4 regions of the Clostridium pabulibutyricum genome follow, and region 1 is predicted to be linked to each of the others. Evidence: riboswitches for the same ligand, from Rfam matches in the RefSeq annotation. Region 1 holds a riboswitch; each other region holds the start of a gene.
The links. Region 1 has a riboswitch for thiamine pyrophosphate ahead of thiD (bifunctional hydroxymethylpyrimidine kinase/phosphomethylpyrimidine kinase). Riboswitches for the same ligand answer to the same signal wherever they lie in the genome.
Positions count from the first base shown of each region.

Region 1 (5,982 bases):
AAAAATATATGTGATGGTTTCATGCATTCCATAATAATCAAGTTATGAAACCTCAATTATTGAAAAGAGATGATATGGTGAATTATAGTATAGTCCACGATATGCCGGGGAGATTGAGGGTTAGATGTGGAAGATTTGCTTTTAATTTAGAAGATAGCTATAAAATAGATTGTTTTTTAAATAGGAATGTATATGTCTATAAAGCAGAATCATGCCATATTACAGGGAGTATTTTAATATTTTATAAAGAAAGTTTTAAAAGTGAAATTTTAAAGCTGATCAGTGCCTTGAATCCAGGTGAACTGTCTGAAATTAGTGATCAAAGTTTTGATACGTCAAAGCAGATTGATATTGAATTCAGAAAATCACTCTTTGGCATGATTAGCGGTAGAATGTTTATAAAATTCCTTTTACCGGTGAATATAGGAAAATTCATAATGTTTTACAGATCCATTAAATTTTTAAGAAATGGATTGAAAAGTTTGTTCAATATGCGTATAAATGTTGATGTACTGGATGCTGCATCTGTTGCAGCCGCGATTGGACAGGGAGAGTATTCAACAGCAGGATCCATAATGTTCCTTCTGAATGTATCCAATCTTCTTGAAGAGTATACAAAGAACAAGACCAAAAATGTACTTGCAAGAAATTTGGCAATAAATATTGAAAGTGTATGGATGGTAAAAGATGGTGAGGAGTTTCTTATATCAATAGATGATCTTAAAGTTGGTGATTATATAAGAATCAATATGGGGAACATGATACCTGTTGATGGTATTGTACGTGATGGAGATGCAATGATTAATCAGTCTTCTATGACAGGAGAATCTCTGGCAGTGGAGAAAAAAAGTGATGATGTAGTTTATGCAGGGACTGTTGTAGAAGAGGGATCAATTATAGTTGAAGTAAAAAAATTAAGTTCTGAAAGCAGAATAAGTAAAATAATAGAGATGATAGACAAATCCGAAAATTTAAAGGCAGACATACAGGGAAAAGCCGAAAGGCTTGCTGACAAAATTGTTCCATTTACGTTTATCGGAGCAATTGCTACATATTTTTTCACGAGAAACATAACGAAAGCATTGGGAATACTTCTTGTAGATTATTCATGTGCAATTAAGCTTTCAACCCCTATATCGGTTATTTCGGCCATGAGAGAGTCGTCGAATTATAAGATAGTGGTTAAAGGTGGAAAGTATCTTGAAGCTGTGGAGGAATCGGATACCATAATATTTGATAAGACAGGAACTTTGACAACTGCAAGTCCTACTGTTGAAAAAGTTGTTCCTTTCGCAGGATTCGATTCAAGATATGTTTTGAAAACAGCAGCATGTCTTGAAGAACATTTTCCACATAGTGCAGCCAGAGCCATAGTAAAGAAGGCGGCTGATGAAAAACTTAATCATAAAGAGGAGCATGCAAAGGTTGAGTATGTTATGGCTCATGGAATAGCTTCATTCATAGGAGATAAAAAGGTATTGGTTGGAAGTTACCATTTTATTTTCGAAGACGAGGGAGTGGAATTGTCTGATGAGCAGCAATCGGTTATAGAGCGTGAAGGCGATGGCTATTCTATTATATATCTTGCCATAGGAAACCATCCGGCTGGATTTATTTGTATAAGCGACCCTATAAGAGATGAGGCTGAATATGTAATAAAGAGTCTCAAAGGTACGGGAATAAAGAAAGTAATTATGCTGACGGGAGATGGTGAAAAAACTGCAAAGGCAGTTGCCGAGAAGCTAGGAATGGATGATTATTATTCCCAGGTGCTTCCAGAGGATAAGGCAAGGATTATAGAAGAGTTAAAGAAAAAAGGTCACAAGGTTATAATGGTTGGAGATGGAGTTAATGATTCACCTGCATTGGCTGCGGCAAATGTTTCCATAGCGATGAAGGATGGTTCTGACATTGCGAGAGAAGTTGCAGATATAGCATTGATGTCATCTGATTTAAGGAATCTTGTAACTATAAGGATTTTAAGTCAAAAATTAATGAAAAAGATAAAGAATAATTATAATTTCATATTAATTTTTAATACATCACTCCTTTTAATGGGATTGACTGGTTTTATAAGGCCTACTACATCTGCATTTCTGCATAATTTTTCAACAATGGGTATAAGTGCGGCGAGCATGAGACCTTGCTTTCATTAGGGAAAAACTTTTCATGGTAAAATAAATACCATGGAAAGTTTTTTTAAATATAGAAAAAAACAGAATAATTTTATAAATTTATGCTTTAGCATGTTGACAAACAGCAAAAAAATATATAATATAATAATTGATAATGAAATCCATTATCAATATACTCGGAGGTGGTTATTTTGAAAAAAGTAAATATTATATATTGGTCGGGAACAGGCAACACGGAGTCTATGGCTTCTTTAATATCAGATGGAGCAAAGGAAAAAGGAGCTGAAGTAAAACTTTTAAATGTTTCAGAAGCTTCGGTTAAAGATATAGAGGAAGCTGACGTAGTAGCACTTGGCTCGCCTGCAATGGGAGACGAAGTTGTAGAAGAAGCTGAAATGGAACCATTTGTTGAATCTGCTGCAGCTGCTTTAAAAGGTAAGAAAGTAGGTTTGTTTGGCTCGTATGGTTGGGGAACAGGCAAGTGGATGGAAGATTGGACAGAAAAGGTACAGAGTGATTACGGCTCTGATGTTGTAGATGATGGATTAATTGTGAACGGAAGTCCTGAAGATGATTCAGAAGAACAGTGCAAGGAGTTTGGAAGAAAATTGGCTGAGTAGTTAAATGCTTGATTTTTAAATTGCATATAGTATAATTAAATTGTGAATACAATAGGGGTGCTCGTAAAAAAACGGGCTGAGAGTAAGCTGAATTTGCTTAAACCCATAACCTGATTTGGATAATGCCAACGTAGGGATATGTTTTACATGGAAGCTTAGAGCTGTGTATATACTCTGCGAGTATGTGCATAGCTTTTGTGTATTATCTGAAATGTATTCATGAATTTATGAAAGCGGCAAATTGGGGGCACCACCTTTTGTCGCTATATTAAAATTAATGCATTGACTTGCTGCATAAAATACACAGAAATGGAGGAAGAAACATGAAAACAGCATTAACAATTGCAGGAAGTGATTCCTGTGGAGGCGCCGGTATACAGGCAGACATTAAGACAATGATTGCAAATGGAGTTTATGCCATGAGTGCTATAACTGCACTTACTGCACAAAACACTACCGGTGTTACTGGGATTATGGATGTCACTCCTGAATTTTTAAAAAAACAGCTGGAAGCTGTTTTTACCGATATTTATCCGGATGCGGTGAAAATAGGGATGGTATCTTCAGGTGAGTTAATATGTACAATAGCTGGAGAACTTAAAAATTTTAGGGCGAATAATATAGTTATTGACCCGGTCATGGTAGCTACGAGTGGTTCAAAACTTATAAGCGATGATGCCATAGATGTTCTAAAGGATAAATTAATACCTATGGCTGATGTTATAACCCCAAATATTCCTGAGACTGAAGTACTTTCAGGGATTAATGTAAAGACTGAGGATGATATGGTTGAGGCTGCACAACTTATAAATGAAAGATATGGTTGTGCAGTGCTTTGTAAAGGTGGACATCATCTTAATGATGCAAATGATCTTCTGTACGGTAATGGAACTTTTAAATGGTTTTATGGAAAGCGCATAGAAAATCCAAATACTCATGGGACAGGGTGTACCCTATCCAGTGCAATAGCGTCAAACCTTGCAAAAGGATACAATCTTGAAAATTCAATTGAAAAAGCAAAGAAATATATATCAGGTGCACTTGGAGACATGCTCAATCTTGGCAGAGGAAGTGGGCCTATGAACCATGCTTTTGCATTTAGAGGGGAGTTTTAGTCAAGTATGGCGGATAAAAAAACTTCACTCTTCAGCAATGGGCTTATTTGGTTTGGGGCAGGTATTTCAATTGCAGAGATAATTACAGGTACTTATTTTGCACAGCTTGGATTCAAGAAAGGAATTGCTGCAATAATAGTAGGGCATATTATTGGCTGTTTCATGCTTTTCCTTTCAGGTATTATAGGCGGAGTGAAAAGAAAAAGTTCTATGGAGGCTGTTGGATCAAGCTTTGGATACAAAGGCAGCATATTGTTTTCGGTGCTTAATGTAATTCAGCTTGCTGGATGGACTTCAATTATGATATATGACGGTGCAGTTGCAGCAAACAGGATCATGGGTGTTGGAATGTGGATCTGGTGTATTATAATAGGAATTTTGATTATACTTTGGATAACAATTGGTATAAACAATCTCGGCAAATTGAATTCAGTTGCAATGGCTGCTCTGTTTGTATTGACGATTTGGCTTTGTAAATATATTTTTACAGGGAATTCAGAGTTTATTATGGGCAAAAGTGCAATGACATTTGGGGCTGCTGTGGAACTTGCAGTTGCGATGCCTCTTTCGTGGCTTCCACTTATAAGTGACTATACACGGGAAGCAGAAAAACCTTTTAAAGCAACTGTTGTCAGTGTTATTATATATGGTTTGACAAGCACATGGATGTACATAATAGGAATGGCAGCTGTAATATATACGGGAAAAGGCGATATTGCAAGTGTGATAATTAAAGCAGGTTCAGGTATTGCAGGATTGCTTATTATAATTTTCTCAACAGTTACGACAACATTCATGGATGCATTTTCTGCCGGTGTATCCATGCAGACGATATATAAAAACTTCAAAAGTAAGTTTTTTGGGATATTTGTAACTATATTGGGAGTAATTCTAGCTAGTATTTATCCCATGGATGATATAACTGATTTTTTATATTTTATAGGCTCGGCATTTGCTCCAATGATAGCTATTCAGATTGCAGATTATTTCATATTTAAAAATGATTTTTCCAATAAAAGATTTAATATGAAGAATATCATTATTTGGTTTTTGGGATTTATACTGTATAGAATTTTAATGCATGTTGATATATTTTTAGGAAATACCCTGCCTGACATGATTTTGACAATATTAATGTATATTGTAGTTTCAAAATGTAATTTTATTAAAAAGGTTAGAAGTGAATAAACTAGAAAGCCACTTTAGTGTTAGTGGCTTTCTAGTTTATTTTTGTTTTTATCTTTATCAAGGAAGTAAAGAAGCACGTCAGATCTATCTTTCTGCTTTTCATACGTAGCTTCCTTTGACCATTTATAAAATCCTTCACCGCTTTTACTTCCGAGATTGCCATGAGCTACTTTATCTTTCATCATGTCAAACGGGTCTTTATAGTCACAAAGTTCTTTAAAAAGGTAGGAAGATACATTATAGAATATATCCAGTCCGCCAAGATCTGCACTCATAAGCGGGCCTGTTACAGGAAGACGCCTTCCATGACCGTATTCAATGGCCTTGTCTACTTCTTCGGGCTTTGCAAATCCCTGTTCCACTATATACATGGCTTCCCTCAAGAGAGCAAGCTGAAGTCTGTTCCCTATAAAACCAGGACACTCCTTTTCCATGCATACGGGTTTTTTACCTATGAATTCAATTAATTCTTTTGTCTTGCTTATTGTATCCTTAGAGGTTTTTTCACCTGGTACAATCTCAACAAGGGGTATGAGCTGAGGCGGATTCCAAAAATGGGCAACAACAACTCTTTCAGGGTATTTTGTACCTTCGGCTATCTTTGTAGGACTGAGACCGGATGTATTTGTAGCTAAAATTACTTCTTTTTTACAGAGAGAATCCACGAGCCAGGCTTTCGTCTGACCTGCCGTATATTTTCACATTAAGTTTGGATATTGCAGATAATAGGGCGATTCCGTGACCCATTGTACCTGTGCCAAGGACAGATATGTTTTTAATATCCATATTTTTATCTCCTTTTAAATTAACTATAGATCTTTATTATATAAAATTTAGATTATTTTAGCAATCTCAGAGATATTTGCAGTGCAGGAACTAAGCTCTTCTGCTGAAGCTGCTATTTGTTCTGTGGAAGAAGCTTGA
Region 1 is NZ_JBZAYZ010000006.1:124,050-130,031, reverse strand. Features, by position in the region: gene AC4CVH_RS08640 (heavy metal translocating P-type ATPase) at 78-2,156, shown strand; gene AC4CVH_RS08635 (flavodoxin) at 2,327-2,755, shown strand; TPP riboswitch at 2,799-2,909, shown strand; gene thiD (bifunctional hydroxymethylpyrimidine kinase/phosphomethylpyrimidine kinase) at 3,079-3,870, shown strand; gene cytX (putative hydroxymethylpyrimidine transporter CytX) at 3,877-5,058, shown strand; partial or broken gene AC4CVH_RS08620 (3-hydroxyacyl-CoA dehydrogenase family protein) at 5,079-5,844, opposite strand; gene AC4CVH_RS08615 (methyl-accepting chemotaxis protein) at 5,892-5,982, opposite strand, start outside.

Region 2 (5,982 bases), on a different contig from region 1:
AAGTATGGCTTCCATTGACCTTGATTCGTGTTTATAATTGCTTATTTTAAGCAGTGCCCTCAGTACACCTCTGTCTATCTGTGCTTCTCCCCTTTCATTTATAAGATGTGGAACCTTCCTCTCAATAAGCGATCTTAAAAGCATGGCCCTTCTTATTATAAACAACTGATCATTTTTATTATCCGTTTGATTAAGTCCCAAAATATTCACATATCCTCTAAGCCTGCTTATAAAATCAGGACCTTTTGCGCTCTGAAACTCTCTGCTAAACTGCCTGTATTCAACTTCATCCGTGATATTTTCTCCACAAAATTTTTCAAACGTACTGCTTGTGCCACCTGCAAATACAAAGATAGCCTTTCCTATAGGATGTATTGAATTGTCCTCTCTGAACACACCATCCTGCATTGGGGCCAAAAAATATTTGAGCCATCCGAGTTTCTTTTCAAATGTTGAATCAAACTCGTCAAAAAATACCAACGGTATCTTTCCACTAAGAGATATGTCTCTTATATTGTGAAAACTTATAGTCAAATCAGACAATGTCTGAAACTGTGATAAATTAAAGTCCAGTTTCTCAATCAAATTAGGTGCAACGCAGGATGCAACTTGAGTTACTCCAAAAGATTTTCCAGACCCCGGTGTTCCAAATACAGCTATACACAAAGGTCTGACTGTACTTTGGGATAAAATATATTCGGACATTAGATTTTTAATGCTTTTATACGCTTCAAACTCATCTCTGTCCACAGTTTTCAATTTTCCAAACTGGGCTATTGGTATATATTTCAGTACGCTTTTTTCACCGTTTCTAACTATGTCACAGGCTATTTCCGTAAGATTTGCAGAAATTTTGTCATTTATAATGTACCATGATGACTGGTATCTTGGATTCTCTACTCCCGGGATTTCAACATCCTGTATATATTTTTTATATATAAAATCATTTTCACCTTCATTAAAAATTGAATTACTTGGAAACTCACTTTCCACAACATCTTTTCCAAAACCATGTCTGAAGTATTTTTGAGTTGCTACGATTCCTTCTCTTATTCCATCATCTATCAAATCATCCATTGACCTGTTGCTGTCTTTTCCTAAAGCAATAGCTTTTGCAAGACCTGCAGCAAAGCATGAAGTAAGTCCATACATTTTGCCTTGACCCTGTTTCAAAAGATCGCCCTCGAATGCATATGTTAAAAAATACAGTTTTGATTTGATCCCTCCTTCATTTCTATAATATATAGCACCTTCAAGACCAAGCGGTACAATCAACCTGCTGCATTTAGATAAAAAATCAAGACTTGGATTGTTTTTTATCTGCCATACAAAATCAAGTGCAGTTCTTTCCCATGAAATATTCTTGCTTATATTAACCTCTTTTGATCTTAAATCATCACCATTTATGACTACTATGGTGTCCTTCATGTAATACTTTTCTATATGTCTCCACAATTTTGTATTATCAGATGGATTATCCATCTTGTATATAATTACGGGATTACTTTCTGTTTCTTGAAGTGCCATCGGCCAGAATTTTTCATCATTGTTAAAGCCATTATTTTCATCGTCAATAATTATCATGTCGGCATTTTTATTATCATCAACAATAGGAAACAACCTTGGATCTCCAAAATATATTTCATTAAAACCAAGAAATGTTTTTACCCTGTATATCTTTTCTCCATCTTTTTGATCTGGTAAAGAGGGGAAAATTTCCAATTGTATGCTGGAACTTAAAATTCCATCAGGCAAATTATTGTTGTCACAATTTATTTCAGGTGAAACAACCTCTGCTCCTGTAGCTAAAGATACAAACTTTGCCAGAAGCAGTGCTTCACCACAGCTAAGCCTGCTACATATATGAGGATGCTGCTGCCAGCTTAAATTGCTTATATAGCTATTGTTGACTTTCCAAAACAGCCTGTTTACACATATATCACCAGATACAACAATACTAAAGTCTTCAATTTTCATAATTCCACTTCCTTTCTTTATACATATGTCCGCTCAAGATATAAATTCTAAAGCATCTTCAATATCTTCTCTGTTATTGAAGGCAAGTCTACTATAATTTTAACTAAATGTCAATAAAGTTATTGGTCTAAAACTAAAGTTGCAAATTCATATATATGTAGTAAAATTAATAGTGAAAAATGAATAAATTTTGTAGGGGTGCTTGTAAAAAAGCTGAGAAGATTTCAAATCTAACCCTTTGAACCTGATCCAGTCAAAACTGGCGTAGGAAACATACTTGTAAAGACTTTAAGGTATGTTGTTTTTAAAAATAACATACCTTTATTTTAATATATAAGAAGGAGTCGAGTAAATTGAAAGATAAAAATATGGAAAAAGTTTCAGACATATTCAATGAAATGCGTAAAAAATCTCCTCTCGTACACTGTATTACAAATTATGTTACAGTAAATGACTGTGCAAATGCACTTCTTTCTTATGGTGCATCACCTGCAATGTGTGATGCCTATGATGAGGCTTTCGATTTCACAGCTTTATCCCAATCCCTCTACATAAATCTAGGAACACTAAACCGTGAACAGGAAACATCAATCATACTGGCATCCGAATCCGCAAGAATACACAATGTACCTGTAATACTTGACCCAGTTGGATGTCCCGCAATTCCAAAAAGGGCAACTGTAATAAACAAATTGTTTGAACTTGGCCGCATAGATGCGATAAAGGGAAATGCAGGTGAAATAAACTTTCTTGCTGGAAAAGCCTCAAATGTAAAAGGTGTTGATTCCGTTGGCGGGCTTGAAAATGCCCTTGAAAGCTGCATTGAAATTTCCAAAAGACACAATTGTATTACAGCTGCAACTGGTAAAGAAGACTTTATAACTGATGGGAAAAATACCGCTATAATAAAAAACAATACTCCCATGCTGACTAAAATAACAGGGGCCGGGTGCATGCTTGGTGCATTGTGTGCAGCTACTTTAGGCTCCTCGGACGATAAATTTCTTGCTGTTGTCTGTGCAGTACTGTCCATGAATATTGCAGGAGAAGAAGCTTTTAAATCTGCAAATTCCCCTGGAAGTTTCAGAGTAAAACTAATAGATTCAATATACAATTTGACAGGAGAAAAAATTAAGGAGATGGCAAAAGTAGAATGGATATAAACTATAAATTATACCTTGTAACAGACAGACGTTTTCTTAAAGACAAGACATTGAAAGATGCTGTGGAGGAGGCTATTCTTGGAGGAGTTACCCTTGTACAGATAAGGGAGAAATATTCTTCTACAAGAGAATTTTTTGAAATTGCAGTGGATGTCAAAAAAGTTACATCATATTATAAGATCCCCCTAATAATAAATGACAGAATTGATATAGCCCAGGCCATAGATGCCGATGGAGTTCATCTCGGTCAAACTGACATGCCTCTTTTAAAAGCAAGAGAAATCCTCGGCAAAAACAAAATAATAGGAATATCTTCAGGCAGCATACAGGAAGCACTTGATGCTGAAAAAGGAGGAGCCGACTATCTTGGCATAGGTACTGTATTCAATACTGGAACAAAAAAAGACACAAAACACCCTCTCGGAATTGAAGGATTGAAAAAAATATATGACAGCATAAGCATACCCGCCGTTGCAATAGGCGGAATAAATCAAAGAAATTTTAATGACATATTGTCCACAGGTGTGGATGGAATATCAGTAGTTTCTGCAATTCTCAATACTTCCGATATAAAAACTGCTGCTGAAAATCTGATTTTGAAATAGCCATGATTCTAAAAAAGGTTCTGCATGTTTATTCCTGCAGAACCTTTTCAATATCCGATGTTAATTTTACTATGTTCACTATTACCCTAGATGCCTTCTCCATTGCAAAAACAGGAATATATTCATACCTTCCATGAAAATTATGACCACCTGTGAATATATTAGGAGTTGGAAGTCCCATAAATGACAGCCTTGCACCATCCGTACCTCCCCTTATAGGAGATATTTTAGGTTTCACACCTGAAATTTCCATAGCCTTTTTTGCTATATCAACCACATATGCTGCCTGTTTTATCTTTTTCTTCATATTCCGGTACTGTTCTCTTATGTCAATTGCTGCAATACTGCTCCCATATGTTTTTTTAAGTTTATTCACACATTCAAGCATAAAATTTTTTCTGTATTCAAATTTTTCTTCACAGAAATCCCTTATTATATAACTGAGATTTGTCTCTTCAATATTTCCATTCATTGAAACAAGATGATAGAACCCTTCGTATCCACTCGTAGCCTCCGGAATCTCATCTTTCGGAAGCATATTCATGAATTCATTTGCAACATTCATTGAATTTATCATTTTTCCCTTCGCATATCCAGGATGAACATTTACTCCAAATATTGTGAGTTTTGCTGCAGCTGCATTGAAATTCTCATACTCAAGTTCTCCTATTTCGCCACCATCTACAGTATATGCAAATTGTGCCCCGAATTTCTCCACATTAAAATTGTCAGCACCTCTTCCTATTTCCTCATCGGGAGTAAAACATATCTTTATATCTCCATGTTCTATCTCATGATGCAGTGAAATATACTCAACTGCATGCACAATTTCCGATATTCCAGCTTTGTCATCAGCTCCAAGCAAAGTATTTCCATCCGTAGTTATAAGTGTTTTTCCAATATAATTTTTTATTTCAGGAAAATCACGTGTTCTAAGTACCGTGCCTTTTAAACTGTCAAGCACGATATCTCCCCCATCATAGTTTTCAATTATTAATGGCTTTACATTTTTCCCTGAGACCTCGGGACTTGTATCCATATGTGCTATGAATCCTACCGTTGGAATTTTTTTACTTGTATTTGAAGGAAGACATCCCATTACATAGCCATTTTTATCAACAGATACCTCTGAAAGTCCAATGTTTTTCAATTCCAAGCACAACTGCTTTGCAAACTCAAGTTGCCTCACAGTACTTGGCGAACTGGATGACTCTTCACTGGACTGCGTATCAAATTTTATATATCTCAAAAACTTATCATAGACTTTTTCCACTTTGCTTCACCTTCCCCATCAAAACAGGTTTACCTATACTGAAAAGATACAGGTACTTTTCCTTGACTATTTTTCCCGTTATGCTTTCAAGCGCTTTTGAATAGTATTTAATCTGTATCTTATATTTATTCTTTATATCATCGATATTTTCTACATAATCAGTTTTATAATCAACCAGCACCAATCCATCTTCCTCTTCAAAGTAACAATCTATTATTCCCTGAAGAAGTACTTTTTCATTCTTTGAAATATAATCCGGAAGATTGTCATATATCTCTCCACTTTCTACTTCCATATAGAAAGGCACCTCCCTGCGTACATTCAAAGATTTTTTAATTCTCATTCCCAGATCAGATTTAAAAAATTGAAATATCTTCGACGGGGAAATGAACTTTATATCCTCTTTTCTCATAAATTCCCTGTTTGCAAGACTTTCTATCTGCAATATTATATTTTCAATTTTCTCCGTATCACTTATATTTATATGCTGCATTACAAGATGCATAAGTGTACCTCTATATGCAGGTGAAATCTCTTTTTTATCGCGCATAAAATCCGGTATTCTGATTTCCAAACCTTTATTTTCATCAAAATTGGCATTATATTCATTAGAGTCGTCAATAAATCTTTTCTTAAGTTCTGATACAGAAAATTTAGCCGGAATAATTGAAGCATCATAATATTTGTATTTCCAATCAAGTCTCCTGTTAATTTCATCAAAGTATGAACTTTTTCCGCATTCAATTTCAAGACTTTTTATTTCATCTACAATATCAGATTTTTTATTTTCCTTTGGAATATCCGCAATTTTATTTTTATTCCAAAGTTTTACATTCCATTTTGAAACACCCTTAACATCATGAAATTTTGTATAACTGCCTGCAGATGCATCTCTTATTACATTTCCATCTTTGTGTCTGACAAGTGCTTCACATATCCAGTCCATATAGTTCCTCGCCTTTAA
Region 2 is NZ_JBZAYZ010000003.1:8,828-14,809, forward strand. Features, by position in the region: gene AC4CVH_RS05205 (Ryanodine receptor Ryr) at 1-1,977, opposite strand, end outside; TPP riboswitch at 2,162-2,265, shown strand; gene thiM (hydroxyethylthiazole kinase) at 2,331-3,140, shown strand; gene thiE (thiamine phosphate synthase) at 3,131-3,745, shown strand; gene pepT (peptidase T) at 3,774-5,018, opposite strand; gene addA (helicase-exonuclease AddAB subunit AddA) at 5,002-5,982, opposite strand, start outside.
Region 2: another riboswitch for thiamine pyrophosphate. It lies ahead of thiM (hydroxyethylthiazole kinase); the one in region 1 lies ahead of thiD (bifunctional hydroxymethylpyrimidine kinase/phosphomethylpyrimidine kinase).

Region 3 (5,982 bases), on a different contig from region 1:
TTCAAATGTTTATTTCAGACTCAGAGACAATTATAGAAATCTTGCAATGACAGCTATATTGTGTGCAGCAGCAATAACGGCTCTTGGACTTAGTCTGTCTTTTAAGGAAATTGCAAAAAGACAGGAGGTAAAGGAGACACCGTATAGTTTTTGCTATGAAACCTATGACAAAGCCTCAAAACAGAAAATGTCAAAGATGATTCTAAAGAATCAAATCAATGAAAATAAATTTATATTGGGAAATGTCTCATATAAAAATTACACTAAAAAGGTAGACTATAATCGTGAAGCGGTTATAATAAGCAATTCAACTTTAAGAAAGAATTTTAAATTTATACATTATAAATATCCAAACTATATTGAGCCTAAAGGAAAAGGAGTTGTTTTTATATCCAGCGCATCAACTTTATCATCTCCTTTTAATCTTGATGAAAAGGAAATAGAGATAAATAATAAGGATTATTTTATAAAGGCTCAAAAGGATGACATTCCTTTTACCGGAATTATAGATAAGTTTGGAATCAAAAATGTATATGTATTAGAAGATAGAGAATATGAAAAGGCAAAAAAAGGTTTCAAGGAGAGAACTTTAAGTTTTGTCAAAATTGAAGAAAATCAAAATTATAATCAATTAATATCTGAAATTGAAAAGTCAGCAGCTAAAGTGAAAATATACACATATATAAATCAACACACCTGGGATTATTATGCGGCTGAAATATTTTATTTTCTGGGTATGGTAATGTCTGTGATATTTATGCTTTCAATGTTCAGCACAATATATTTTAAGATATTAAAGGATGCATTTATGGATAGGGAGCAATATGTTATCTTGAAGAAACTTGGTATGAGTAGAAATCAAATAAAAAAATCTGTCTATATGCAGGTTATGATGTTTTTTATTTTGCCGGGAAGTATAGCTGTATTACATAGTATGGTTGCGATGAGGATGCTGGAGCAAATAATGAATTTTTCTTTTAAAATTCAATTTACCATTTCTTTGGGGGTATATTTAGGAATAATGACATTATTTTATATTTTTATAAGTAGTAACTATGTAAATATGGTATATGAGGAAGGTGGAAATAATGCTTAAAAAGATATCAAGAATATTAGCAAAGGGCTTTATTTTATTATTGGTATTGTCTGTAGTTGTCTGTACAGTGGCTCAGGTGCGAAAGTATAGAGAAAGAAATGATGTAAAGCCATTAGGCAGGATGATTGAGGTTGATAATAAAAAAATTCATGTATATTCGGTGGGGAGAGGAAAGAAAACTATTGTAGATGAGACTAGAACGGCTTTGAAAAAAGCAAAGATTGATGGGCCATATGTACTTATGCCGCATTCCATATCTGGAGTATATGCTGAGTATTATACAGCCGCTTATCCAAGGGAAGATGAAAATTGTTTTTCACAAAGTGATAAAAAAAATTTGGTTAAAATGAGTGTTCAAAATCCATATATTTATTATACAAAGTCAAAGGATATTGGAAGAGAAACTAGAGAATTTTTAAATAGATTTCATTTATTATAGTATTATCAGAAATTGTAAATAAATTGTCTATAAGAGCAGTTCTAAAGCTTCCTATACCGGTAACATGCTGAGAAAGTTCTCCGCATATTCCTATAAGCGATACAGCTAAAATAGTACCATAAAATATATCTGATGAAGAAATATAACTTGTTATAAGCGCAGTAACCATACATCCTGTACCTGTTACCATTGAAAGCATTTCACAGCCGTTTTTTATTAAACATGTTTCGCTGCCGTTAGTTATTACATCCACCGCACCAGTGGCTGCAATAATAGAATTTGTTTTAAGAGATAATTTCTTCATGATTTCTATATTGGCATCTGTCAGCTTATCATATTCGCCTGCATCTATTCCTTTTGCATTGCTTTGAACACCACAAATTGTTTTTATTTCAGATAAATTACCTTTAATTACATCTGGATGGCACTGAGAAATAAACTCTTTTGCATAATTAAGCCTTAATTTACTGCAGCCAACGCCAACAAGATCAATTACTTGAGGAATCTTTTCTTTAAAGGCCGTTTTGCCTGAAATCAACATGGATTTCATTCTGACGTCGGTTATATTTCCAAGGTTAATTCCAAGCGCATCAGATGCGGATGTAATTTCAGAAACTTCCAGAGGGTGTTCGGCCATGATAGGCTTTGCCCCAATAGAGAGTATTACATTTGCACAATCATTTATTGAAATTGGATTTGTAATATAATGAATAAGAGGTTTTTTTATTTTAATATTGTGTTTTATTTGCAATAGATTGTTTATCAGTATCTGTTGATTTGTCATAGATTTTTACCCCCAGGTCTTTTTGAATCTTTATAAGCATTCCAGTTTTGCTTAATGCCCCTAAAAAAATAAAGGAAATTGTTCCACCGATAATTGTAGCCGTAAAGAATAAAGGAATATAAAACATAAGTGAAAGTCCTGTTTTACCCCAGAAATATGTCATAATGGGTGATGAGACAATAGCACCTATTATGCCTGTTCCTATAACTTCACCTAAAACTGCAAAAATTAAAGTGTTTTTGGATGTCTTATATAGAAGCCCTGCTAAAAAAGCTCCAAAAACAGCGCCTGTCAGAGCTAAAGGCGGAATTCCCATAATAAACATTCTGATGATTCCAATACAAACAGCACACAGCAGTGCATACCATGGTCCCAGAAAAACTGCGCATGTAATATTTATAACAGAAGACATAGGACACATTCCTTCTATACGAAGAATTGGTGAAATCACAACTCCCATTGCCACCATCATTGCCAGCATAAGTTTTTTTAATAGTTTCGAGTTTTTTTCCATAATAAAATACCTCCATAATAATATTTATTTTCTAAATTTATCACATAGGAAATAAACATCATTATTGCAGGTATAATTTTAGAGTAACCAAATAGCAATTCCCTATATGACAAATCATATTGGTCGGTCGAAGCTCAAAAGCTTCCTCTCACCTTGAAATACAAGTTCCCTCGCTATTTAGTTGTAGTTTTATTTAAAGCTTTGGGCGCTCCCCCACTGCTTTTTAAATATAAAAAATGGAATATACCTTGTAAGGCACATTCCATCTATACTCATAAAGCATATAAAACAGCATAAATTAAATATTTCCTTACGTCGGCATTATCCGAATCAAGTTATAGGTCGAAGTATATACTTCCTCTCAGCATATTTAAATATGCTCCCTTTTTGTGAAAATCATACCATATATCTTCTAAGTATGCAAATTTTTTTGAATAGCATTTATTTTCTTTTGCTAAGTATTAGCTTTTTATAGAGTTTTTCTATTAGACGAAAAGTTACTTCTTTAAAAACATATAAACTAAATAAATATATTGAAACCCAGAAGATGCCTTCTTTTCTTATTAGTAATTTTGCATTAAGGGAGTTAATTGAAAAATAGGAATACAGTGATTTATATAAGAGTATTGTTGAATACATTAGTGTAAAGCCTGTTATATGTTTTTTCATACCGCTGCTTTCTTGAAATAGTGAGTTGAAAATAAGTGAGAATATATATAGTACAATAATTGTTAATAACATAAATTTAGCGGCGAGTAATATATATTGGATATTTCCGGTACCTTTCAGTATTATAATATTTTTCTTAAACATTAGTAATATTCCCATGCAAAATAGAGCTATTGGTATTGTAATTACAAGTACTATCATTAATGTTACGATGAATATAGCAAATATTTTGTCAGCTATGGCATATTTGTATTTTTTTGTCATGACGGCTGTGCCCCTTAATGTCTTACAATAAACATTATACTACAAAATAGGAGAACGATTAAGAGAAATACGAGCGACTAGAAATCTTACCATTGAAGATGTTGCTAAACTTACAGATGTTAGCAAGCCTATGCTAGGGCAAATAGAAATGAGACGATATCTCCCACTATTACAACACTCTGGAAAATAGCAGTAGGATTAAAGGTTCCTCTATCTTTTTTATTCGAGGAACTGGAAATAGATGATACGCAATCCAAAGAGCCTATTATCGAAGATAATGTACGAATGAGAGCTTTCCCAATTTTTTCTTTTGATCCTACTCTCAATATAGAAATATACTACATAGAATTAGATGCGGAATATCACCATAAGTTTAAAAAGCATCTTGATGGTGTGGAAGAATACGTTTTAGTAGTACAAGGGATGTTAGAAATAGAAGTAAGTACAAAAATTATTTTAAAAGAAAAACAAGCACTTTGCTTTCGTGCTAATGTTTTTCATGCCTATAACAATCCTTATCAGCAACAATGTGTTATTTATAACATGGTTATTTATCCAAGTATATAGTTATTGCGTAGTCGATTGATGTGTAAAGGATAAAAGATTAATTTATACATCGGAAATGGAGGAAAAAATGAAATGAAACTCAAAATTATATGACAATAAGCACGACTTTGTTGTCGAATATGGGAAAGGGCCTCTGGAATTTGTTCCTAATGATAAAACCTAAAAAATTTTAGATCTAGGTTGTGGAACAGGTGTATTAACTGCGGAGTTAGCAAAACTTTGTAACTACATTTTAGGCATTGATGGTTCTTCGGATATGATTGAAAAAGCGAAGTAGGAGTATCCAAAATTGGACTTTAAAGTAATGAATGTATTAGAAATGCCATATTTACAGCAGTCATTAAAGTCCTCTGGAAAACTTGTTTGTGAATTTGGTGAATGCGGAAATATCAAAACCATAGAACAATGGTTTGGGAGCGTTTTACAGGACGTAGGAAGTCCCTTTTATCTCGAGATTTAATTTCCAAATCGTTGATTTATTTGGCTTTCTGTTAGAAAAACACGGATTTTTTATTGAAAAAATATATGATTATGATCATCCAACGCCCTTGAAAGATTGCGAGAAAGGTTTATGCAATTGGGCAAAACAGTTTTTTGAAACAAATTTAGAAAGATTTTCAGATGTTGAACAAGATTTAATTTTAAAAAAATGTTGGACAAGGTACAGCCCAAACTATGGAATGGAACTTTTTGGACTGCTAATTATAGGAGATTAAGGGTCATTGCACATATTTAGCCTATAAAGAAACAATTACTAAATTATACAATCACAATAAACTACTGCTAAACAAGAATAAAAAACTGTTGTTTGGTAGGGTGTAGCCATTCGCTAAAATTTGTGATTTTTTAAAACGCAAACGGCAGGATTGAGGAATTAGATACAAGACGGCAATCGCTGGCGAAAGTGATTGGCGAAATCAGCGATGAAACTGTTTCCCCGGAACATATGAAATGTATTTTCGGCTATCTTGAAAATTGGGACAAGAGCTGTTTTGAGGACAGGCAGTTTGTTGTACATTGGAAAACAAATTTCTGTGTCTCTAAGTTTCCAAGCATATCTTTGTACAAAATTGCTATGAATGCTCTAATTTCAATGATTTATAGTGATCTCCTATATTTTTTATTAATATGAAAAATCATTAAAAAAATTTAAAGAAGGTTATTTATCAGGTCTTGTGGCATGTCTATTAAGTTTTTGACTTCTGAGAATTTTTCCAACCTCCGTAAAATTAAAAAGTGATCTAAAGCTATATATTTTAGTGGTTTAGAGTACTTTTTTTATTCTATTTTTGAAAAATGAAAAACGGTTGGAAAAATTTCAAAGAAACTCTTTATTTATAAGGTTTCAGGGTATATAATGAAAATAAAGAATGGCTATTTTACACAGGTTTGTTGAACCTTAACATGAGATGTATAAATAAAAATAAATCAAAGGAAAATAAGTAAGATAAATTTTATTCAAATATTAATTTAGATTTATTTGGAGGTGTATTATATGGAAAATAGAGAAAAAAGTTTATACGATATTTTTTTAAGTTATTCATATAGTGATGTGATGAAATTATTTCAAAAGGCAAAAACAGCAGAAGAAAAAGACTTCTATGCAAATATATCAAATATGATTCTTCAAAGAAATCAAATGAAAGTTA
Region 3 is NZ_JBZAYZ010000007.1:7,566-13,547, forward strand. Features, by position in the region: gene AC4CVH_RS08825 (FtsX-like permease family protein) at 1-1,096, shown strand, start outside; gene AC4CVH_RS08830 (hypothetical protein) at 1,089-1,535, shown strand; gene thiM (hydroxyethylthiazole kinase) at 1,501-2,286, opposite strand; gene thiW (energy coupling factor transporter S component ThiW) at 2,264-2,833, opposite strand; TPP riboswitch at 3,124-3,229, opposite strand; gene AC4CVH_RS08845 (hypothetical protein) at 3,275-3,766, opposite strand; gene AC4CVH_RS08850 (helix-turn-helix transcriptional regulator) at 3,813-3,956, shown strand; gene AC4CVH_RS08855 (cupin domain-containing protein) at 4,052-4,333, shown strand; gene AC4CVH_RS08860 (methyltransferase domain-containing protein) at 4,500-4,610, shown strand; gene AC4CVH_RS08865 (hypothetical protein) at 4,623-4,793, shown strand; gene AC4CVH_RS08870 (hypothetical protein) at 5,829-5,982, shown strand, end outside.
Region 3: another riboswitch for thiamine pyrophosphate. It lies ahead of thiW (energy coupling factor transporter S component ThiW); the one in region 1 lies ahead of thiD (bifunctional hydroxymethylpyrimidine kinase/phosphomethylpyrimidine kinase).

Region 4 (5,982 bases), on a different contig from region 1:
TTATATGCTGATCATCAAGGGAATAATATACTTGTTTTCCTTCCTTTCTGAATTTTACAAGATGAGCAGATTTCAATATCCTCAGCTGATGGGATATTGCCGATTGACTCATTCCTAAAACCTCAGCTATATCACAAACACAAAGTTCACTTTTCAATAAAGCATACATAAGCTTTATCCTTGTATGATCACCGAGCACCTTGAAAAGCGAGGACAACATAAGGGAAGTCTCTTCTGAAAGCATACTCTCTTTTACATTTTCTATACAGCCCTTATGAACCTCATGACAAGAGCAAACTTCAATTTCAGAATTATTATCCACAGTATCACTTCCTTGTACAATATCAACTAAATTATTACTTATTATGTTCTAAATATCAAGTAATATTATATCTTTTTTTTTCATACTTGATTTTACATCTATAATTCTCTGATTACTGGAGCCTCTAAATTTAAGATTAGGATCCAGCCTGTCAGCTTCAAACTTTCCATCGACAAGAACATCTATGTTGCTTAGAAGATATGTTCCTGCCTCTACAACGTCATTGTTCAGTATGTTTTCAATTTTGTATCCCGTATAACACCATATATCAAGTCCAAGTTTTTTTATCCTGCTGGCCATATATCCAAAAGCTTCAGCTTGATAAAATGGGTCGCCGCCTGAAAACGTAACTCCCTTTATTAAAGGATTCAAAGCAATACTGTCAATCAAATCATCAGCCTTCATCAGCTGTCCGCCATTAAAATCATGGGTTGAGGGATTAAAACAGCCTTCACAGTTATGACCACAACCCTGTGCAAAAAATACTCTTCTAAGTCCAGGTCCGTTGACAAGGCTTTCATAAGCAATCCCAGCCAACCTAACTAACTTGTTTTCCATAACCTATAATCCCCTTGAATTAAATTTCAATATTATTTAAAATAAACTTGACGTCCTGTAGCCTGCGATATCCTGTCTTTTCTTTCGGCAACTTTTCCTTCTCCAAATCTTTCATCCAATGAAAGGTATCCTGTAACTCTCGATACTCCCTGGATATCACTACTGCCGCATTTAGGACAATTATCCTCTCCGTGAAGATAAGTTCCACAGCTCTTGCAGTATCTTATATGGAAATTTATTCCTATATAACTTATATTTGTCTTGCTGTAAGCATAGTTTATTATATCATAAACTGTATCTTCGGATGGATAATCATCCAATTCTATATAACTTATATGTCCTCCATTGCAAAGTTTATGATATGGTGCTTCAATGTTTATCTTATCTCTTATTGATATTGGGAAACCCACAGGTACATGATATGAATTAGTATAATAATCCTTATCAGTAACTCCTTTTATCTCTCCAAATATTTTTTTGTCCTTTACAATAAATTTTCCACTTAAACCTTCGGCCGGAGTAGCATAACAGCTCCAGTTCAGATGAGTTTCTTTTGTAAGCTTATCAGTATAATTTCTTATATGAGTTATAATCCTAACTCCAAGTTCTCTTGATGCTTCATCTTCCCCGTGATGCTTCCCTGTAATTGCAATCAAGGTTTCTGCAAGTCCTATAAAACCTATGCCCCAGGTTCCCTGCTTCAATATAGGTTCTATAGAATCTTCATCCTTTAGATTTTCAGAACCTTTTAAAAGCTTTTGTCCTGCAACAAACGGAAGGTCTTTGAGCCTTAAGTTCTTAAGGGTGTCATACCTGTGCATAAGCGATTGTCTGGAAAGATCCAATCGTTCATCAAGAAGTTTAAAAAACTTTTCTACACTACCCTTTGACAGAATTCCTATTCTCGGAAGATTTATTGTAGTTGGTGCTATGTTTCCTCTTCCCTTTGGTCCTTCATCTCCATTGACATTTGAACATACATAAGTTCTGCATCCCATAGTAGATGGAAGTATCCCTTTATCATAATAAACCTTGTTAAAATCTGCATCCATGTTCATAAAAGTAGGATTCATTCTCTTTGCTGCCACTCTGCATGCAGTTCTAAACAAATAATAGTAAGGATCTTCCGGATTTTTATTGACGCCTTCTTTAACCCTGAATATTATGTTTGGAAATATAGGCTGTTCTCCCTGTCCAAGTCCTTTTTCATATTCCGTCAAAAACACTTCACAAATAAGAGCTGCATCGTCTGACCTTGGCACACCTATATTTATAGAGCTGAAAGGTACCTGTGAACCTGCTCTGGAGTGCATAGTATTCAAGTTGTAAATTATGCCTTGCATTGCTTGTTCTACACTTCTTCTAAGTTTCTTCTCCGCTATTTCCCTTGCCTTGTCTCCACTTATGCCAATTCCTTCGAATTCCTTTATTATTTCCTGTCTTGTAGGTCCAACAAATATTCCCATATCATTATCAAAATCAGGATGCGACTGTCCTCCGAACATGTCATTTTGAGATGACTGAAGCAAAATGCATGAAAGCTCTGCTGCTGATTCTATTCGCTTAGGCGGCCTTATATATCCATATCCTGTATTAAATCCCCTTAGGAGCACTTCTCTTGTTGGAATATGAAGACAATTGATAGTCAAATTATAGGAATCCAAATCATGATAGTATATGTCACCATTCTCATGAGCTTTTGCAAGACTCTTTGGCATCTTTGCAAGATTGTGCCATTTGTTTGATTCACTTGCTATTCTTAAAAGCTTAGAACTATAGTTGTTTCCTACATTTGCATTGTCCCTGTCAGTCTCTACACCTATTTTGTCAATAGCTTTCATAAGATCAGACTTTATTTCTCTTATATTATTTCTGTCCTGTCTATAATTTGAATATGCAAACCCTATTCTGGTATACTTTTTTTCCATAAGAACTTCTTGAACTATGTTCTGTATATTTTCCACATCTATCTCTTCAAGATTGATTTTTTCTATACGTGATATAACCTCTCTAGTTAAATCAATAAATTCACTTTCCTTTAAATCGCACCCTATTTCATCAGATGCCCCTTTTATGGCATTTGTTATTTTAATAGAATTAAATTCTACTTTTCTTCCATCTCTTTTTACAACATGTAGCATTTACCCATCCTCCAAACTACTATATATTGTATATAATTGTACTATTTAATCGTAGAAATATCAATTCACATTTAAGCCGTAATTTTAAAGTTAATGGAGTTTAACTTCAAATTCCTTGCTTATGAATAATTATAGTTATCTTAACCAAAATAATTATATCACAACCAAAAATTATATGGAGGTAAAAAAATGATAGGAAAAATAATAGATATAAACAACATGGAAGCTACAATATCTCTTGTGGACGGAAGAACCATGCATGTATCAGTCTCCTATATTCCACATCATTCAAAAATAGGTGACAGACTGAATATAGAACCTTTCCAGGCAAAACTCACCTCAAAAGTCAGTGCAAATATGTCAATTCCGCCAATGTGTTGAATGAATACACACTGCGTAGTATAATAGTGTTAATGCTAGGGGTGCTTTTGAAAGCTGAGAAATAACTTTATTAACCCTTTACCTGATCTGGACAATACCAGCGAAGGGAAGCTCTATATTATTTCGTAATAGTTATACTTAAAAGCCAAATCTCCTTTTAGTACCTCAAAGCAAATAAAGGAGGTCTTTTTTTATTATGTCACTGCTTAAAAATTTTCAGGAAGTAATTTCACATCCAAGTTCTATATTTGCACTTATAGCCCTTATAATTATACTTTTATTTATAATAAGGGTTAAAAAAATAGAACTCAACTCACAACTCATAGCACAAATTGGAATAGCTCTTGCCCTGGCGACAATACTTAAAGTATTCAGAATATATCATCTTCCCCAAGGTGGAAGTATAACTCTAGGAAGCATGGTTCCAATACTTTTGATGTCGTTTCTGTATGGTCCTCAAGTTGGTTCGTTAACCGGTTTTCTCTATGGCATCATAACCTTGATACTGGATCCCTATATATTACAACCAGTTCAGGTGTTATTTGATTATCCTCTTCCTTTCATGGCAATTGGGCTTGCAGGATATTTTAAAAATCATAAACTCGCAGGAACAGCCATTGCAATGTTCGCCCGATTTGTATGTCATTTTATTTCCGGTATATTGTTTTTCGGAAGTTTTGCACCAAAAGGAATGTCACCCGCTGTTTATTCATTTACACTAAATGCAGGATATTTGCTAATAGAATCAATTATATGCATGGTCATAATAGGATTGCTTCCTTTCAGGCAGCTTGAATCCATACTTAAAAAGAACATTGCCCATAATACTGGAAAATAATTTTACAAATGTTTAAAAAGCTGTGCATTCAAAACACAGCTTTTTATAAATTTAATTTATACTGAAAATCTACTCCACAGATATGGCATTTACAGGACAATTGTCCCTTGCTTCCATGGCAGAGTCCTCACTTGTTTCTGGAACCTCGTTAACTATTACTCCAGCTTTTCCATCATCCTGCATTTCAAAAACATCCCCGCATGTATCCGGACACAGTCCGCAGCTTATACAGGCTTCCTTATCAACTGATGCTTCCATTTGCATTCATCACCTTTCTTGTGAAATAATAGTATAGTTATTTGCAGATTTTCTTATATATATTCATAAAATTTCATTCACATACTAGAGAAGCTTTAACTTCTTCATAAAATTGTCTATAAGCGTATCATAGTCAGTTGAATTTGATATGTATTTTTCCACATTCCCACTTTCCATGCTGTCTGCAAGTTCAATATCCATAGGAAGTTCGGCAAGAAGCGGAAGTCCAAGATACGCAGCCTGTTCTACTGCTGATTTCTTACTGAATAACTTTATTTTTTCATCACAGTTTTTACATTTTACATAAGACATATTTTCTACAGCACCTATTACATTTATGCCCATTTTTTCTGCCATTATAACTACCTTTTTGACTATCATGGATACCATATCCTGTGGAGTTGATACTATGACAATTCCATCAAGAGGTATATCCTGCATTATTGTAAGAGCCACATCTCCAGTTCCCGGAGGCATATCTATCAGAAGATAATCAAGCTCATCCCACTGGGTGTCCGAATACATCTGCTTCAGAACTCCTGTAATTACAGGTCCCCTCCATATAACAGGCTGTTCTTCTTTTTCAGTCAGAAGATTCAATGACATTACCTCAATGCCAAGTCCTGTATCAACAGTGGAAAATTTCACATCATCAGTTCCATTTATTGGAGTCATACTTGCTCTCTCCTTATTTATGCCAAAAAAACGCGGCATTGAAGGACCTGTTATATCACCGTCCAGAACACCGACTTTGTATCCCTTGTGTTTTAATCTTATTGCCAGTGCACCTGTCACAGTAGATTTACCAACACCCCCCTTTCCGCTCATAATACCAACTATATGTTTTATTGTGCCAAACCTAGGTGTAGACTTACTACATTTATTTTTGTCTTGTACATTACAACTTGAATTACTTGGACAATCATTACAACTACCCATTTTCACTACTCCCTTTCGTGAATATATTAACTAATTAAACCTAAAAAGTTTCATCAATCATTATAACATATAATTCTATAAAAAAATTTCCTTTCAATTAATAACAAAACTTGAAAGGAAGAAAATATCAATTATATTTCAAAGTTTTAACTATACGCTCAAACAGTGAAGACATAGCTTCACTAAAATCTTTCTCCTTCACAAAAAAAGTAAATCTATAAAACCTGTTGTTTCCTTCAAGAAAGTATTCCTCGCCCACATAACTTCCTCCTATTTCCTTTGTCATATCATACTTTATGAGATATAACTTTCTGCCATTCATCCTCTTGCTTTCCAAAGAATATTTCTTGTATAAATTATTCTGCTTATTGGATATTTTCTTACTGTTCGTCAGGAATTTTTCCAGGTTTCCATTCGATCTCCAAACCTGGAAAAAACCATTTATCTTTCCGTCTTTATTTTTAAAATCAGTATGACAAAGCACTTCACTCCCAAAAGTATCCTGTCTGACAATCTGCCATGAACCTGGTATTTCATACTTTACA
Region 4 is NZ_JBZAYZ010000009.1:103,052-109,033, forward strand. Features, by position in the region: gene AC4CVH_RS10880 (ArsR/SmtB family transcription factor) at 1-322, opposite strand, end outside; gene nrdG (anaerobic ribonucleoside-triphosphate reductase activating protein) at 371-880, opposite strand; gene nrdD (anaerobic ribonucleoside-triphosphate reductase) at 913-3,021, opposite strand; gene AC4CVH_RS10895 (hypothetical protein) at 3,211-3,402, shown strand; TPP riboswitch at 3,430-3,528, shown strand; gene thiT (energy-coupled thiamine transporter ThiT) at 3,599-4,240, shown strand; gene AC4CVH_RS10905 (ferredoxin) at 4,310-4,498, opposite strand; gene AC4CVH_RS10910 (Mrp/NBP35 family ATP-binding protein) at 4,583-5,437, opposite strand; gene AC4CVH_RS10915 (hypothetical protein) at 5,565-5,982, opposite strand, start outside.
Region 4: another riboswitch for thiamine pyrophosphate. It lies ahead of thiT (energy-coupled thiamine transporter ThiT); the one in region 1 lies ahead of thiD (bifunctional hydroxymethylpyrimidine kinase/phosphomethylpyrimidine kinase).